2 regions of the Nocardia sp. CA-136227 genome follow, and region 1 is predicted to be linked to the other one. Evidence: riboswitches for the same ligand, from Rfam matches in the RefSeq annotation. Region 1 holds a riboswitch; the other holds the start of a gene.
The links. Region 1 has a riboswitch for cobalamin ahead of ACQP06_RS24155 (FecCD family ABC transporter permease). Riboswitches for the same ligand answer to the same signal wherever they lie in the genome.

Region 1 (8,351 bases):
TCGGGTCAGCGGGGGGCTTCGGGTTCGGGGGCTTCGAAGGGGACCGCCGGGCCGTGGGGCGCGTGGGGTTGCGGCGCACCGGAATTGCCGGGGTAGGGGCCGTAGAGGATGGCGGAGCCGTACTGGGACGGGGCGACGATCACCGGGTCGGGGCGCGCGCCGCCGAAGGGTAGGTACTCGCCGGTGCCCAGATCGTCGGAGGTGCTCAGCGCCGCGAGCAGCAGGATCACCACCGCGGCGGCCAGGGGCTGCGCGATGAGGGCGGCCCAACCCTCCACGGAGGGCGCGAATTCCACGATGGTGTGGATCGGCGGATGGCTCGGGCGGACGTGGCGCTGCTCGGCCACCGCCTCGCCGACCACCTTGGTGAGCAACGCGCCGAGCGCGGAACCGAGAATGATGCCGGTCAGCAGGACCGGGCCCCGCACCCGCCGCCAGCGCCAGGCCGCGACCGTCCCGAGCACGCCGAGCACGATGCCGATCAGCACGAAGATGGCGAGCGCGTCGAAACGGTGCAGGCTCTCACCGGTCAGCGCGGTGCCGCGATCGGGTTCGACCACCAGCAGTTGTTCCGCCGGAGCGAGATACGCCCAGGCCACCCCGGCCAGAGCGCTCACCGCGGCGAGCGCGGCACACACCGCCGCCGCCGCACGCACTTCCCGCATCAGTACATCGACGCGTAGTCCGCCCGGCTCGGCGGCGAATGTGGCTGCCACTAGCGGTGTTCCAGGCTCGTGGAGTCGAGCACCCCGTGGCGCGAGCACTTGGCCCACCAGCCGTCGGGGCTGACCTGCACGATCATGCGGCGTCCGCATTGTTCACAGAAGCGCGGTGGCTCCAGGCCCAGGGCCGCCGCGGGGGGTACCGGATCGTCCAGCCCCGGCACGACTCGCTTGCCCGTGAAAGGGTTGTAGCGCTCCTCGATGTCCACGACCACCTCGATGGATCCTTCGCGTATCGAACTCGGCGGGCAGATCAGGTCCAGGGGAATGCAAACCCCCGCACCCCTACCGTACGAGACGGGTTCGGGGCATTGGCCCCGAACCCCCTTTTTCTCTCAGTGGATTTCGCTCAGAGCGTTTCGTTGAGCGCCTTGATCGGCATCTTGAGTTCGCCGAGCAGATCGATGTCGGACTCGGCCGGACGACCCAGGGTGGTCAGGTAGTTGCCGACGATGACGGCGTTGATGCCGCCCAGGATGCCCTGCTTGGCGCCCAGGTCGCCGAGGGTGATCTCGCGGCCGCCGGCGAAACGCAGGATGGTGCGCGGCATGGCGAGACGGAAGGCTGCGACGGCGCGCAGCGCGTCGGCGGCCGGGAGCACCTCGAGGTCACCGAAGGGGGTGCCCGGGCGCGGGTTGAGGAAGTTCAGCGGCACCTCGTCGGGCTCCAGCGAGGCCAGGTCGGCCGCGAATTCCGCACGCTGCTCCAGGGATTCGCCCATGCCGAGGATGCCGCCACAGCAGACCTCCATGCCGGCCTCGCGCACCATGCGCAGGGTCTCCCAGCGCTCGTCGTAGGTGTGGGTGGTGACCACGTTCGGGAAGTGCGAGCGCGCGGTCTCCAGGTTGTGGTTGTAGCGGTGCACGCCCATGGCGGCCAGCTGGTCCACCTGCTCCTGGTTCAGCATGCCCAGCGAGCAGGCGACCTGGATGTCGACCTCGTTGCGGATGGCCTCGACGCCCGCGGCGACCTGCGCCATCAGGCGCTCGTCCGGACCGCGCACCGCGGCCACGATGCAGAACTCGGTGGCGCCGGTCTTGGCGGTCTGCTTGGCCGCCTCCACCAGCGAGGGGATGTCGAGCCAGGCGGCGCGCACCGGCGACTGGAAAAGGCCGGACTGCGAACAGAAGTGGCAGTCCTCGGGGCAGCCGCCGGTCTTGAGCGAGATGATGCCCTCGACCTCGACCTCGGGGCCGCACCACTTCATGCGGACGTCGTGCGCCAGGCCGAGCAGCTCCTCGAGCCGCTCGTCGCCGAGCCGCAGGACCGCGAGGGTCTGCTCCTGGGTCAGGCCGACGCCGCGCTCGAGCACCTGCTCGCGAGCGATGGCGAGGATGTCATCGCCTGCGTTGGTACCGGCTTCGGTGGTGACGGCTACCTGGGTCATGTCCGCGGGAATCCCTTCGTCCGGCCGTGTGGCCGAGCAACTTGAACGGTGTTCAGGGTAGGCTAGCAGCCCGGAACGTGAGCCGGAACACGAGAGGGTCGGATTCTTCAGTGCAACTCCATCGCACGGACGTGGTCGACGGGGCCATCGCCATCCTCGACCAGTACGGGCTGGCGGATCTCACCATGCGCCGCCTGGCCACCTCGCTGCACGTCCAGCCCGGCGCGCTGTACTGGCACTTCCCCAACAAGCAGGCCCTGCTCGGCGCGGTCGCCGACCGCATTCTCGCGCCCATGGACGAACCGGTCCGGGCCGAGGAATGGTCCAAGCAGATGACCGAACTCGCGCACCGGCTGCGCGAGAGCCTGCTCGCCTACCGCGACGGGGCCGAACTGGTCTCGGCCACCTACGCGTCCCGCCTCACCACCAGCAAGGGCCGGGAACGACTGGCCAGCGCCGCGATTCGCGCCGGCATGACGCGTGAGGAGGCCGAACTGGCCGCCTACACGCTGCTGTACTACGTGCTCGGGCAGACGGTGGACGAGCAGTCACGCATCCAGATGGACTCCGCGGGCGCGCTCACCGAGGAGAACTCGCCGCTGTACGACATGCCCGACGCCACCGCGCGATTCGACTTCGGATTGCAGCTGTTCGTGAGCGGCGTGCGGCATCTGCTCGGTTCGCGGATCCGCTGACCTTCGCGGACACCGGGATGAACCGACCAGTCGGAACCGGCGAAGGTTCCGGACGGTAGGGTTCCCCTCGTCAGTATCGGCGGGTGCGGGAATCCGGTGGGAATCCGGAGCGGTCGCGCCACTGTGAGCACCGGATCCCGGTGCGAGTCAGACCTCCCCCGCCGCGCAACACTCTGGAGAGGCCGCGTCATGCCCGAGGAGCTACCGCGATGAGCCGCGCGCGGACTTCGCTCGCCCTGCCCGTCATGGGAGCGCTGCTGGTCGTGGCCATGATCGTCGCGACCGGATTCGGCGCGGAGACGATCCCGGTGCGCGAGGTGCTCGCGGTGCTGCGCGACCGGCTGACCGGCACCGCGCACACCGATCTCGGGCTCGACACCATCGTGTGGCAATTGCGGGTGCCGCGAACCGTTCTCGCCGCCATCGTCGGCGCGGGCCTGGCGGTCGCCGGGGCGGCCATGCAGACCCTGGTCCGCAATCCTCTCGCCGACCCCTACCTGCTGGGCGTCTCCTCCGGCGCGGGCGTCGGCGCGGCGGCGGTCATCACCTCCGGGGTGTTCGCCGGGGCCGGACTGTGGGCGCTGTCGGCGGGCGCGCTCGCCGGGGCCTTCGCCGCCGCGGCCGCGGTATTCCTCATCGCCCTGGCCCAAGGCGGGCTCACGCCACTGCGTCTCGTGCTCACCGGCACGGTGCTGGGCTCGGCCTTCGCCGCCTTCAGCAGCTACCTGATCTTCCGCAGCAGTGACCCGTCCGCCGCCCAGTCGGTGCTGTTCTGGCTGCTCGGCAGCCTCTCCGGCGCGGACTGGACCCGAATCCTGTTGCCCGGCTGCGTGGTCGCGGCCTGCCTGACCGCCCTGCTGCTCGCCGCCAACTGGCTCGACGCGCTGAACCTGGGCCCGGACACGGCGGCCTCCATCGGAGTTCCGGTGCGCGAGTTGCGCATCGCGCTGTTCGTCCTGCTGGCGGTCCTGGTCGGCGTGCTGGTGGCGGTCTCCGGCGGCATCGGTTTCGTCGGGCTGGTGGTCCCGCACGCCGCCCGGCTCCTGGTCGGGCCGCGCCACCGCGTCCTGCTGCCCGCGAGCGCCCTGTGCGGGGCCACCTTCCTGGTCGTCGCCGACGCCGCCACCCGAGTCCTGGTCCGCCCCACCGAGATCCCGGTCGGCGTCCTCACCGGCCTCATCGGAGCCCCCGCCTTCCTGCTCCTCATGGGCCGCCGCACCTACCGATTCGGTCCGGCGTGAGGCCCCGCCGGGCCGGGTCGCGTCACCGGGGCGCGGGCGAGCTGCGGGCCGCCGGACTGGCCTGCGCGGCGGGACGGCGCACGGTGGTCGCGCAGGTCGACTTCACGGTGTCGCCGGGCGAGACGGTGGGCATCGTCGGGCCGAACGGCGCGGGCAAGACCACGCTGTTGCGGACCCTGGCGGGGTTGATCGCACCGGTCGAGGGCGGTGTCGAGGTGGATGGCCGTCCGGTGCACCAGGTTTCGGCGCGGGAGCGGGCGCGGCTGGTGGGTCTGGTCGGGCAGGACGAGGTGCCGCCCACCGATCTGCTGGTGGGTGAGCTCGTGGCGTTGGGCCGGACGCCGTACCTGCCGCCGTGGGGCGCGGGCGGGCCGGGCGAACGGGCGGCCGTCCAACGGGCGCTGGGTCGGGTGGATCTGGCCGGGTTCGAGGGGCGCGCGGTCGGGCGGCTGTCCGGCGGGGAACGGCAGCGGGTGCTGCTGGCGCGGGCGCTCGCCCAGGACACGCCCGTCCTGCTGCTAGACGAGCCGACCAACCATCTGGATGTCACCCATCAGCTCGAATTGCTGGCACTGACCCGGGAATTGGAACGGACCGTCGTCATGAGCCTGCACGACCTGACCCTCGCGGATCGGTTCTGCGACCGGGTGCTGGTGCTCGACGACGGCCGGGCCCGCCCCCTCGAACCGCCCGGCACCGCGCTGCGGCCCGAGGTGCTCGACGAGGTGTTCGGCGTGCGGGCGCGCCGGATACCGGATCCCGACACCGGTGATTCCCATCTGCTCATCACGGCTCGAACGGCACAGTCTTGACTCGAAAGGCACGGTCTTGAACAGGATCCTTCCGCTCGTCGCGGTCACCGCCATCGCGGGAGTGCTCACCGCCTGCGGATCGCCGCAGGCGGCGACCGGGAACATGACCGTGCGCAATTGCGGTGCGGAACAGCGGTTCCCGTCGCCCGCGCAACGCATGTTCGTCAATGACGGGAACCTGATCTCCATGGTGCTGGCCCTGGGAGCCCAGGACCAGACGGTGGCGGTGTCGAGCCTGAAGCGGGACGCGGACACGCTGCGCAAGCATTACGGGGACGGCGTGGACCGGCTCAATTCCGTTGCCCCCGACTATCCCTCGCGGGAGACGGTGCTGGCCCAGCGCCCCGACGTGATGGTGGCGGGCTGGAACTACGGCTACTCGGAGTCGGCGAATCTGACGCCGGAGTCGTTGCGGGCGGCCGGCGTCGCGCCGTACGTGCTCACCGAGAGCTGCCGCCGGCCCGGCGGCGAGCGGGGTGTGGTGGATGCCTGGACCGCGCTGCGCACGGATCTGACCGCGCTGGGCGCGATCACCGGGCGCGCGGACCAGGCGGCACGGGTCACCGGGGATCTGGATCGCCGAGTGTCCACCCTGCTGGCAGCGCCGCAGCCCGAGCGGCGGCCGACGGTGTTCCTGTTCGACAGCGCCTCCGACACCGTCTTCTCCAGCGGGCAATACGGTGCGCCGCAGGCGATCCTGGAGGCGGCGGGCGCGCGCAACGCGCTGTCCGATGTGGCCGACACCTGGACGGCGGTGTCGTGGGAGCGGCTGGCGGCGGCCGACCCGGACGCCATCGTGTTCGTCGACTATCCGCCGCAGACCTTCCAGCAGAAGGTGGATCTGCTGCGCGGCAAGCCGGGCATCCAGAATCTGCGGGCGGTCACGCAGGGCCGTTTCCTGAACCTGCCGTACGCGCTGTGGACCAGCGGGCCGTTGAACATCGACGCCGCCGAGCAGGTGCGGGCGCAGCTGGAACGCTGGAACCTGGTGCCCGCCTCGGGCATTCGCCCCGCCGCCGACGACGCGGTGCGCTAGGCGGACCACGCCGAGCCCACCGGCGCGGCCCGGTCAGTGGCCCACCGCGGCGGCTCCGGACTGATCCCGCCACAGCTGCCGCACGAACGGCACCACCTGCTGTTCGATGACGGTGTTGTACTCCTGCGGCCGCTCGATCGGATTGGCGTGCCCCGTGGTTCGCGTGGTCACCACCAGCAGGGTCCCGCGCACCCCGCCGACCCGGTCGATGAGCACCTGGTGCGAGTACTCCACGTCCACCACCGGATCGTCGTACGGGTCGTGCGGCCGGATGAACACGATGGCCGGGCGTGGTTTGCCCGCCGCGGGTTTGGCCAGCGCCCGCAGGTCGTCCACCGCGCCGCCCGCCACGATGGCCTTGAACTGCGCCTCGATCAGACCGTTGCTGGCGGCGTCGGTATTGAGGATCTTGGACCGCAGCACATCGTCGACCGCGCGCCGGAACTCGCCGCCGCGGATCACGTAGCGCCCGCCGACGAAACGGTCATGGCGCGCATACACTTCCACGGCCAGCCGCAGCATGCGGCTCTCCCGCGCCCCGGGCACCCAGCCCATCCAGCGCAGCATCTCCTCGCCCTGGTCGCGGCTCTCGGGCCGCACCGCGTTCAGATCCACCGGCGTGCAGTCCAGGATCACCGCCCGCACCCGTGTGCCGTCGCTGTCCTCGTGCAGGTGCTTGGCGATCTCGAGCGCGATGACCCCGCCCATACTGTGCCCGGCCAGCACCACGTTCGGCACCTTGGCGGCGGCGGTGACCTTCACGATGAGGTCCGCGATCACCTTGGTGTCGATACCGGTGTTGTCGTAGCGGACCGCCCACACCGACCCCAGCCGCGACAGCGACGGCAGCGCCCGCGCGGTGTCCCCGGCGTCGAGGACGCCCAGCCCGACCAGGTCGAAGACGGCGGTGTCGGTGGCCTGCAGTTCCGCGGGCGCGGCGATGGGCAGCACCGAGGGTTCGGTGCGGGCCAGCCGATCCTGTTCGGGGAGTACGTCCAGGCCGATGTACTCGACGAACGCGCCCAGCGCGACCAGCGGAACCAGGCCCAGTCGCAGGGCCAGCAGCCGGGCCCGCCGGAAGCGACCCCAGCGCGCGCCGAGCCGGGTGGACCGCAGGCGGGCGCGCCGTCGCCGATCGTCGTGGTCGGCGGCGCCGGACGGATACGGGAACCCCGGCAGGGCCATCAATCCACTGTACGAATTTCCGGCTCGTCATCCAGGCTTGTGCTGCGCGTCATCCGCTGGTACCGCGCGCGTCACCTGCGCGTGCCGCGGCGGAATCAGTGTCCCTCGGCGCGTTCGGCGAGGGCGGCGAGATTGTGCAGGGCCGTGCGGAAGCCGACCTCGTTGTCCTCCGGGGACAGCCCCGGCGGCAGATTGTCGTGCTGGGCGGTGACGCGGGTGCCGCCGGGCGCGTCGTCGAGGGTGTAGGTGACCGTCATCTCGCCGGTCAGTTCCGGATTGTCGGTCTCGAACTCGATGGTCTGCACCACCTCCCGGTCGGGGACGACGCGGGCGAAGACCCCGTGGAAGGTGTCGGTGTGCGGGCTCGTCTTGCCGGCCTCGGCGGGCAGGTCGTAGGTCAGCGAGATGCGGAACCGCCCGCCGACGCGGGCATCGAATTCGTGGACGCGGCTGGTCATTCCGTCGGGCACCATCCAGGTCCGGACCGAATGCGCGTCCAGGAGGGCGCGGAAGACACTGGGACGCGGAGCACCGACGAACTTCTCGACTCGAGTGGAAGGCACGGGCGCCACCCTACGCTCGCTGTGACCAAGATCACGACAGCCCCGGCGCAGCCGTGCCCGCGTCGTCCGGCGCGACCGGCAGGGTGAGGGTGGCCAGGGTGCCGCCGCCGGGCGCGGGAACCAGTGTCACCGAACCGGAATGGACCGCGGCCACCCACTGCACCAGCGACAGTCCGATGCCGTGCCGACCGCCCACGCCGACCGCGCCGCGCCGGAACGGGTCGGTGAGCGCGGGATCCAGCCCGCGCCCGTGATCGCGCACGGTCACCTGCCCCGCCGCGACCCGGACCTCCACCGGCGGCCCGCCGTGCACCAGCGCGTTGTCGACGAGATTGCGCACGGCCAGGGCCAGCAGCTCCGGGTCCGCCCACACCGCGGTGGGTTCGGTATTCAGCCCGATCTCGCCGCCGCAGTCGGCGACCACGCCCTCCACCAGTTGATCCAGGAACAGCCGCTGCCGATCCAGTTCGCCCGCACCGGTTTCCGCGCGGGTGCGGGCCAGCAGCCCGGCGACCATGCGGCCCATGCGATCGGTGAGCGAGCGCGCGTCGGTGACCGCGCGGCGGGCGTCGGCCGGATCCCGCAGCGCGGCATCGAGATAGAGGCGCAGGGTGGCCAGCGGCGTGCGCAATTCGTGCGACGCCTCCGACAGGAACCGTTCCTGCTCGTCGAGCATCCGCACCGCCGGGCGCATGCTCACCCCCGACAAC
Region 2 (8,351 bases), 3.5 Mb from region 1:
TGTAGATGTCGGAGCGGGTGGAGGTGACCACGCGGGCGGCGAAGGTGGAGGCGTTGAAGCTGTGCTCGGCGTAGAGGATCAGCGATATCTCGAAGGCCCGCACCAGTTTCGGCGCGGGCGCCGCGCCGAAGCACATGGTCAGGAAGTTCTCGGCGAAGCCCAGGTGCGAGTGCGGCGCGATGGGATCCAGGCCGTGCCGGCGGCGGTGGTCGGCGGCGATGATGGTGGGCAGCACCGCCATCATGCGTAATGCCTTGGCGCGGTTGGCCTTCGGCGAGTTGTCGTCCTCGGCCGGATCCTCCGCGCCGAGATAGCTGATCGCGGTGCGCACCACGTCCATCGGGTGGCAGTTCTCGGGCAGTTTGTGCACCAGCGCCAGCAGCGACCGGTCCGCCCGGCGGGCCGCGCGCTCCTGTTGCAGGAACCGCTCCAGCTCGGCGTCGGTGGGCAGTTCGCCGTACCACAGCAGGTAGGCGACCTGTTCGAAACCGCAGTGGGCCGCCAGGTCCTGGACCGCGTAGCCGCGGTAGGTCAGCGAGTTGGTTTCCGGCACCACCTTGGAGATCGCGGTGGTGTCGACGACGACTCCGGTGAGCCCCTTGTGGACGGCGCGTATCGCGGTCTCCGTCATCACTGGTTCCTTCCCAGGGTGAAATTGAAAATGTCGGAATCGAATTCGTTGTAGCGCTCGTAGTCGAGGAGCTCGTAGAGGCGGCCGCGGTGCTGCATGCGATCCAGCAGCCCGGACTGGGTGCCAGTGGCGGCGATCTCCCGCAGCCCGGTCTCGGCGGCGAACATGGCCAGCCGCAGCGTGGTCACCGGGTAGATGACGGCGTTGTAGCCGATCGATTCCAGCGTGGACGCCGCGATCAGTTCGGACTTGCCGAACTCGGTCATATTGGCCAGCAAGGGAATCGAGACGGCGGCCCGGAACTTCTCGAAGTCGGCCGGGGTGTGCAGCGCCTCGGTGAAGATCAGATCCGCGCCGGCCTCGGCGTAGGCCCGGGCCCGGTCGACGGCGGCGTCGAGGCCCTCGATCCCGGCCGCGTCGGTGCGCGCGCAGATCACAAAATTCGGGTCCCGCCGGGCGGATACGGCCGCGCGCAGGCGGCGCACCATCTCCTCGACCGGGACCACCGCCTTGCCGTCGAGGTGGCCGCAGCGCTTCGGATTGACCTGGTCCTCGAGGTGCAGCCCGGCGATTCCGGCGTCCTCCATGACGGTGACGGTGCGGGCGGCGCTCATCGGCTCACCGAATCCGGTGTCGGCGTCGATGAGGACGGGCAGGTCGGTGACCCGCGCGATCTGCTGCCCGCGCCCGGACACCTCGGTCAGGGTGGTCAGCCCGATATCGGGCAGGCCCAGGTCGGCGGACAGCACCGCGCCCGAGACGTAGACCCCTTCGAAGCCGATCTCCTGGATCAGCTTGGCCACCAAGGGATTGAACGCCCCGGGGAACCGCTGGATCGTGCCCGATGTCAGGCCCGCCCGGAACGCGGCGCGCTTGTCGGCGGCTGAGGCGGCCGCGGCGATCAGGCCGGTCATCGGAACAGACCCCGCGGCGAGCGGGGCGCGCGGGCCAGCACGTCCGGCGAGACGGTGAAGGTGAGTTCCGGCAGCTCACCGGCGGACAGCTCGCCCGCACGCTGGACCACCTCGAGGAAGCGGTCCTGCTCGGCGGGTTCCACGACGCCCTCGGCGAGGGTGCGGAATTTCGCGATGTACTGGTCGCGGTCGAAGGGCCGCGCGCCCAGGGGATGCGCGTCGGCGACCGCCAGTTCGTCCACGATGACTTCGCCGCTCTTCAAGGTGATCTCGGCACGCGCCCCGAATGCCTTCTCGCTCGGGTCGGTGGAGTGGTAGCGCCGCGTCCACTCCGGATCCTCGGCGGTGGAGATCTTGTTCCACAGCGCGATGGTGTCCGGGCGTTGCGCGCGCTCGGGCGCGTACGAGCGCTCGTGATGCCAGGCGCCGTCCTGGAGGGCAACCGCGAAGATGTACATGATCGAGTGGTCGAGGGTTTCGCGAGAAGCCCCGGGATCGAACTTCTGCGGATCGCCCGACCCGGTGCCGATCACGTAGTGGGTGTGGTGGCTGGTGTGCAGCACGATCGTGGCGATCCGGTCCAGGTCGCCGATCCGCTCGCGCATCCGGCAGGCCAGGTCGATGGGGGCCTGGCTCTGGTACTCGGCCGAGTGCTCCTTGGTGTAGGTGTCGAGGATGCCGCGCTTGGGTTCGCCGGGTCCGGGCAGCGGCACCGAGTACTCCGCGTCCGGACCGCCCAGCAGCCAGGCGATCACGCCGTCCTCGCCCTCCCAGATCGGCGCCGGCGCGCCCTCGCCGCGCATCGCGCGATCCACCGCTTCCACGGCCATCTTCCCGGCGAAGGCGGGGGCGTAGGCCTTCCAGCTGGAGATCTCGCCCTTGCGGGACTGCCGGGTGGCGGTCGTGGTGTGCAGGGCCTGACCGACGGCCTGGTAGATGATCTCGGCATCGAGGCCGAGCAGCGTGCCGATCCCGGCGGCGGCCGACGGGCCCAGGTGTGCGACGTGGTCGATCTTGTGCTCGTGCAGGCAGATCGCGCGGACCAGGTCCACCTGGATCTCGTAACCCGTTGCCAGACCGCGGATCAGGTCGCGGCCGCCGCGGCCGGTGTGCTGGGCGACGGCGAGGATCGGCGGGATGTTGTCGCCCGGGTGCGAGTACTCCGCGGCCAGGAAGGTGTCGTGGAAGTCCAGCTCGCGCACCGCGACTCCATTGGCCCAGGCCGCCCATTCCGGCGAGTAGGAACCGGGCGCGCCGAAGACGGTCGCGCCCGGTGCGTACGGATGGGCCAGGGCCTGGGCGCGGGCATTGGCGACGGGTCGCCGGGTGAGGGATGCCGCCGCGACCGCCGCGTTGTCGATGAGCCGATTGACGATCATCCGTTCGACGTCGGGGGTGACCTCCACCGGATCGGCGGCGACCTCGGCGATCCGCCAGGCGAGGTGTCCCGCGCGGGGGAAATGCTCCGCGGAGCGGTGGGTGCGGACGGGATGGTTCTTCATATTTCGCACGGTACACAGCGGCTCCGGGCCGGGAAATCCCTTGCAAAAGCCTATTTTTGCGGAACAGGAACCCTGAATCGGTGAAAGTTGTGAAAGCTCGGATTGCTAGATTGAGCGCATGCAGAAGATGTACGCGGGCGCGCGCCTGCGCGCCTTGCGGGAGCGCCGGGGCCTGTCGCAGTCCGCGCTGGCCAAGACGCTCGAGCTCTCGGTGAGCTACATCAATCAGCTCGAGCACGACCAGCGCCCGCTGACGGTCCCGGTGCTGCTGCGCCTGAACGCCCGCTTCGACCTGGACATGGGCTTCTTCGCCGCCGACACCGACGCCCGGCTGATCGCCGACCTGCAGGACGTGTTCGCCGAGGATCCCGAGGGCGCCGACATCACCACCGCCGAGATCGACGACCTGGTGGCCCGGGTGCCGGCGGCCGCGCGGGTTCTGGTCGGCCTGCACCGCCGCCTGCGCGGCGCCACCGAGCAGATGGAACGCGTCTCCGCCGGAATCGACGGCGACGCGGGCGAATCCGCCGCGGCCATGCCCTACGAGGACGTCCGCGACTACTTCTACGATCGGCGCAACCACATCCCCGAGCTCGACACCGCGGCCGAGCAGCTGTTCGACCGCAATGGCCTGAGCCTGGGCGGACTCGACCTCCAGCTGACCCGGCTGCTGCGCGAGCAGCACGGCATCGCGGTCCTCATCCGCACCGACGATCCCAGCGATCCGGGCCCCAAACGGGTCTTCGACCCCGACAGCCGCGTACTGACCCTGGCGCGGCGGCTCACCGCCGGTCAGCGCGCCTTCCAATTGGCCACGCAGCTGGCCTTTCTCACCCAGGCCGAGGTGATCGCCGACCTGATCGACGCGACCGACACCATGCCCGAGAACTCGCGCGGCCTGCTGCGCACCGGGCTCGCCAACTACTTCGCCGGAGCCCTGATCCTGCCCTACACCCGCTTCTGGGACGCGGCCGAATCCCTGCGCTACGACATCGAACTGCTCGCCGCCACCTTCGAGGTCGGCTTCGAGACCGTCTGCCACCGCCTGTCGACCCTGCAGCGGCCCGGCAAGCGCGGGGTGCCGTTCTTCTTCGTCCGCACCGATCGCGCCGGGAACATCTCGAAACGCCAGTCCGCCACCGCCTTCCACTTCTCCCGGGTGGGCGGCAGCTGCCCGCTGTGGGTGGTGCACGACGCGTTCTCCACGCCGGGCAGCATCCGCACCCAGATCGCCCGCATGCCCGACGGCCGCAACTATCTGTGGCTGGCGCGCACCACCGACGAGAAGACGCCCGGATACCTGTCCCCCACCCGGGATTTCGCCATCGGGCTGGGCTGCGACCTGACCTACGCGGACAAGCTGGTGTACTCGCACGGCCTGCCCGTCGACGACCCACGCACGGCGGTGCCGATCGGCGCGGGCTGCAAGGTCTGCGAGCGGACCGACTGCGCGCAGCGCGCGTTCCCGCAGTTGGGCCGGCCGATCCGGGTGGACGACAACAGTTCCCGGACCATCCCGTACGCGCCGATCACCTGACCGGACGGCCGGGGCGCACCGCGTTCGTTCGCAGCGCATGCGGCAAGCCCCGGCCTTCGGCTACCGCAGTGCGCGCGCCGCGGCCACGAGATTGCGCAGCGACTCCGTCACCTCGGCGGTGCCGCGCGTCTTGAGCCCGCAGTCCGGGTTGACCCAGAGCCGGTCGGCCGGAACCGCTTTCAGTGCCCGCGTCAGCGCCGCCTCGATCTCCCGGACGCCGGGCACCCGCGGCGAGTGGATGTCGTATACGCCCGGTCCCACGCCCAGGTCGAAGCCCGCCGCGTTGAGGTCGTCGAGCACCTCCATGTGCGAGCGCGCCGCCTCGATCGAGGTGACGTCGGCGTCCAATCCCGCTATCGCGCCGATGATCTCACCGAACTCCGAATAGCAGAGGTGGGTGTGGATCTGGGTGCTGTCGGCGACCCCGGAGGTCGCCAGCCGGAACGCCACCACCGCCCATTCCAGGTATTCGGGCTGGTCGGCGCGGCGCAGGGGCAGCAGCTCCCGCAAGGCCGGTTCGTCCACCTGGATGATGGCGGTCCCGGCGGCCTCCAGGTCCACGGTCTCGTCCCGGATCGCCAGGGCGAGCTGGCGCGCGGTGTCGGCGAGCGGCTGGTCGTCGCGGACGTAGGACCAGGCCAGGATGGTGACCGGCCCGGTGAGCATGCCCTTGACCGGTTTGCCGGTCAGCGACTGCGCGTAGGAGATCCAGTCGACGGTCATGGCCGCCGGTCGGGTCACGTCGCCGAACAGGATCGGCGGGCGCACGCACCGGGTTCCGTAGGACTGCACCCACCCGTGCGCGGTGGCCGCGAAGCCGTCCAGTTGCTCGGCGAAGTACTGCACCATGTCATTGCGCTCGGGCTCGCCGTGCACCAGCACGTCCAGGCCGATCTCCTCCTGCAGCGCGATGACCTCGGCGATCTCGGCGCGCATGCGGGTGTCGTACTCGGCCCGGTCGATCTCGCCGCGGCGCAGGGCGGCGCGCGCCACCCGGATGCGGCCGGTCTGCGGGTAGGAACCGATGGTCGTGGTCGGCAGCGGCGGCAGGTCCAGCCGCTCCCGCTGTGACCGCCGGCGCTCCGCCGCGGGCGCCCGGTGCGCGGCCGTCGTGTCCAGTGCGGCCAGCCGGTCGCGGACCGCCGTGTCGTGCAGTCGCGCGTCGGATCGCCGGTCCAGCACGGCCGTTCGCGCGATCTCCAGCTGCTCGGCGGCCGCGTCCTGCCCCTCATGCAGGACGGTGGCCAGCAGCCGAATCTCGGCGATCTTCTCGGTGCCGAATGCCAGCCAGGACCGCAGGCGCGGCTCCAGGTCAGGCTCGGCGGCGAGGCTGTACGGAACGTGCAGCAGCGAGCAGGAACTCGACACCGCCACCGGCGCACCGGCTGCGGCGAGCGCGGCCAGCCCGGTCAGCGCCCGATCGGGATCGGTGCGCCACACGTTGTAGCCGTCGACGACGCCCGCGACCAGCAGGGTCCCGGAAAGACGCTGCGCCGCGGCGATATCCGCGTCACCGCCCGACACCAGGTCGATGGCGAGGCCCTCGATCCCGGTGTCCGCCAGCGCGGGCAGCGCCGCACCCAATCGTCCGAAGTACGAGGCCACCAGCAGGTCGGGCCGCGCGGAGACCGCGGCCAGCCGCTGATAGGCCGAACGTGCCAGCGCCAGTTCGGTATCCGTCAGATCGGTGACCAGCACCGGCTCGTCGAGCTGCACCCAGCGCGCCCCCGCGGCCGCCAGCAGGCCCAGCAGCCGCTCGTACAGCGGCAGCAGATCGGGCAGCCGATCGAGCAGCTCGCTGCCGTCCACCGACTTGGCCAATTTCAGGAAGGTGACCGGTCCGATGATGACCGGCCGGGCCGGAATGCCCAGCGCCAGTGACTCTTCCAGTTCCGCGAGCGGTTTGTCCGGGTGCAGGGTGAACCTCGTCGAGGCCGAGAGCTCCGGCACCAGATAGTGGTAGTTGGTGTCGAACCACTTGGTCATCTCGAGCGGCGCGATGTCGGCGGTGCCGCGCGCGGCCGCGAAGTAGCGGTCCAGCTCGTCGGCGACGCCGTGCACCCGTTCGGGCAGCGCACCCAGTAGCACCGCGGTGTCGAGCATCTGGTCGTAGTAGGAGAAGGTGCCGACCGGAACCGAATCGAGTCCGGCGGCGTGCACCGCGAGGAGTTGCGCGGCGCGCAGTCCGCCCGCGAGACCGTGCAGCGCGGCGGCGTCGATGCGCCCCGCCCAGTACGCCTCGATCGCGCGTTTCAGTTCCCGGTTCGGGCCGATGCGCGGCAGGCCCAGCACCGTGGCGGTGAAGGTGTTGTCAGGGTTCAGCATTGATGAACTCCATGGTCAGCAGTCGATGACCGCCGCCCAAACGAGCGTACGCTGACGGAGCCCATGCGGCATGTTTCCGTGCCCGGATCCGATCGGCGTAACGCCCAATCCACGAGGCGACGACCGCCGGATACGGCGTATCCGGCACGACGGGCAGGTCTTCGGACTCATGGGCATCGACCCGACAATCGGGTCGGCCCCGGCACGAGACCGAGGCCGGACCTACCGGCCGTCGCTTCCCAGGCATGCGCCCAGTGCTTCTGACGGCGTTCGTTCCCATTCACCGCTGCGGGACAGTCCCGGATTCCCACCGGGTTCCCTCTCACCCGGCCAGCGCGAGCGCGGGCAGCGGGCTTCGACGCCGTCGAATGGGTCAGGGGCTCCTCGACTCCACCTCCGGCGAACCAGTTGCGTTGGCGAATATAGCCCAGCGCCAGCGCGATCCCCGCACGCGCGGCGGCGTCCCATCAGGTGGTCGACCCGGGCAGGCGGATTGACCAGCGGCGATGCGCTTTCGTATGGTTGATCGACGATGTCATGAGGAATCCGGTGCAATGCCGGAACGGTCGCGCCACTGTGAGCAGCCCAATCTCCCCGCGAGACGGATGCGAGTCAGACCCTCACATCGTCGGTTCGATCGGCAACGGGGACGCGGAATCCCCCTGACTCAAAGGAGTCCTTCGTGGCTACCTCTTTCGCTCCTCGCTCCGGTGTCGGCAGCGGCGCGCTCTCCATCCCCACCACCGCGCTGTGGCTGGTCGGCACCACCCTGATGGCGCTGCTGGCGATCTACTTCATCGGTATCGATCAGGGTGCGGTGTCGGTGTTCGGCAGCGACATGCACGTGCACGAGTTCGTGCACGACGGCCGGCATTTCCTCGGGTTCCCCTGCCACTAGCACCGGGAATCGAGTAACCACAATGGAAAAGCGAATCATCGGCCGAGGGGTCCTGCTGGGCGCCCTCGGCGGATCGCTGGCGTTCGTGTTCGCCCGGATCCTGTCCGAGCCGATCATCGATCGCGCCATCGACTTCGAAGAGGGCCGCGACCACGCGCAGATGGCGCTGGACAAGGCCGCCGGGAAGCCCATGGACATGGACCACGGGGCCGAGCTGTTCACCCGCGCGCAGCAGCAGAATGTCGGACTGGGCTTCGGGATGATCGTGTTCGGCGCCGCGTTGGGCGCGCTGTTCGCGGTCGTGTACTTCCTGGCGCTGCGCAAGGCGGGCAAGATCTCGCCGCGCAATCTGGCGCTGCTGGTGTCGGGCGGCATGTTCCTGGCGCTGTACGCGGTGCCGTTCCTGAAGTACCCGGCCAACCCGCCGTCCGTCGGGAACCCGGACACGATCGAGGAGCGCACGGCCCTGTACCTGGGCCTGATCGCGATCAGCGCCATCGCGTTGGTCGCGGCGATCTGGTTCGGCCGCAGGCTGACCGCGCGC

Region 2: it holds a riboswitch for cobalamin, as region 1 does, so the genes downstream of both, metE (5-methyltetrahydropteroyltriglutamate--homocysteine S-methyltransferase) here and ACQP06_RS24155 (FecCD family ABC transporter permease) in region 1, are expected to answer to the same signal.

Annotation. Positions count from the first base shown of each region.
Region 1 covers NZ_CP192081.1:5,210,608-5,218,958, forward strand. Annotated here, with positions in the region: gene ACQP06_RS24135 (DUF2567 domain-containing protein) at 6-716, opposite strand; gene ACQP06_RS24140 (hypothetical protein) at 716-931, opposite strand; gene bioB (biotin synthase BioB) at 1,072-2,109, opposite strand; gene ACQP06_RS24150 (TetR/AcrR family transcriptional regulator C-terminal domain-containing protein) at 2,220-2,804, shown strand; cobalamin riboswitch at 2,846-2,979, shown strand; gene ACQP06_RS24155 (FecCD family ABC transporter permease) at 3,014-4,045, shown strand; gene ACQP06_RS24160 (ABC transporter ATP-binding protein) at 4,042-4,857, shown strand; gene ACQP06_RS24165 (ABC transporter substrate-binding protein) at 4,874-5,893, shown strand; gene ACQP06_RS24170 (alpha/beta fold hydrolase) at 5,927-7,078, opposite strand; gene ACQP06_RS24175 (SRPBCC family protein) at 7,174-7,641, opposite strand; gene ACQP06_RS24180 (sensor histidine kinase) at 7,673-8,351, opposite strand, start outside.
Region 2 covers NZ_CP192081.1:1,752,962-1,761,312, reverse strand. Annotated here, with positions in the region: gene ACQP06_RS07765 (bifunctional 2-methylcitrate synthase/citrate synthase) at 1-631, opposite strand, end outside; gene prpB (methylisocitrate lyase) at 631-1,545, opposite strand; gene prpD (2-methylcitrate dehydratase PrpD) at 1,542-3,047, opposite strand; gene ACQP06_RS07750 (short-chain fatty acyl-CoA regulator family protein) at 3,166-4,584, shown strand; gene metE (5-methyltetrahydropteroyltriglutamate--homocysteine S-methyltransferase) at 4,645-6,909, opposite strand; cobalamin riboswitch at 7,045-7,254, opposite strand; cobalamin riboswitch at 7,425-7,551, shown strand; gene ACQP06_RS07740 (CbtB domain-containing protein) at 7,592-7,807, shown strand; gene ACQP06_RS07735 (CbtA family protein) at 7,830-8,351, shown strand, end outside.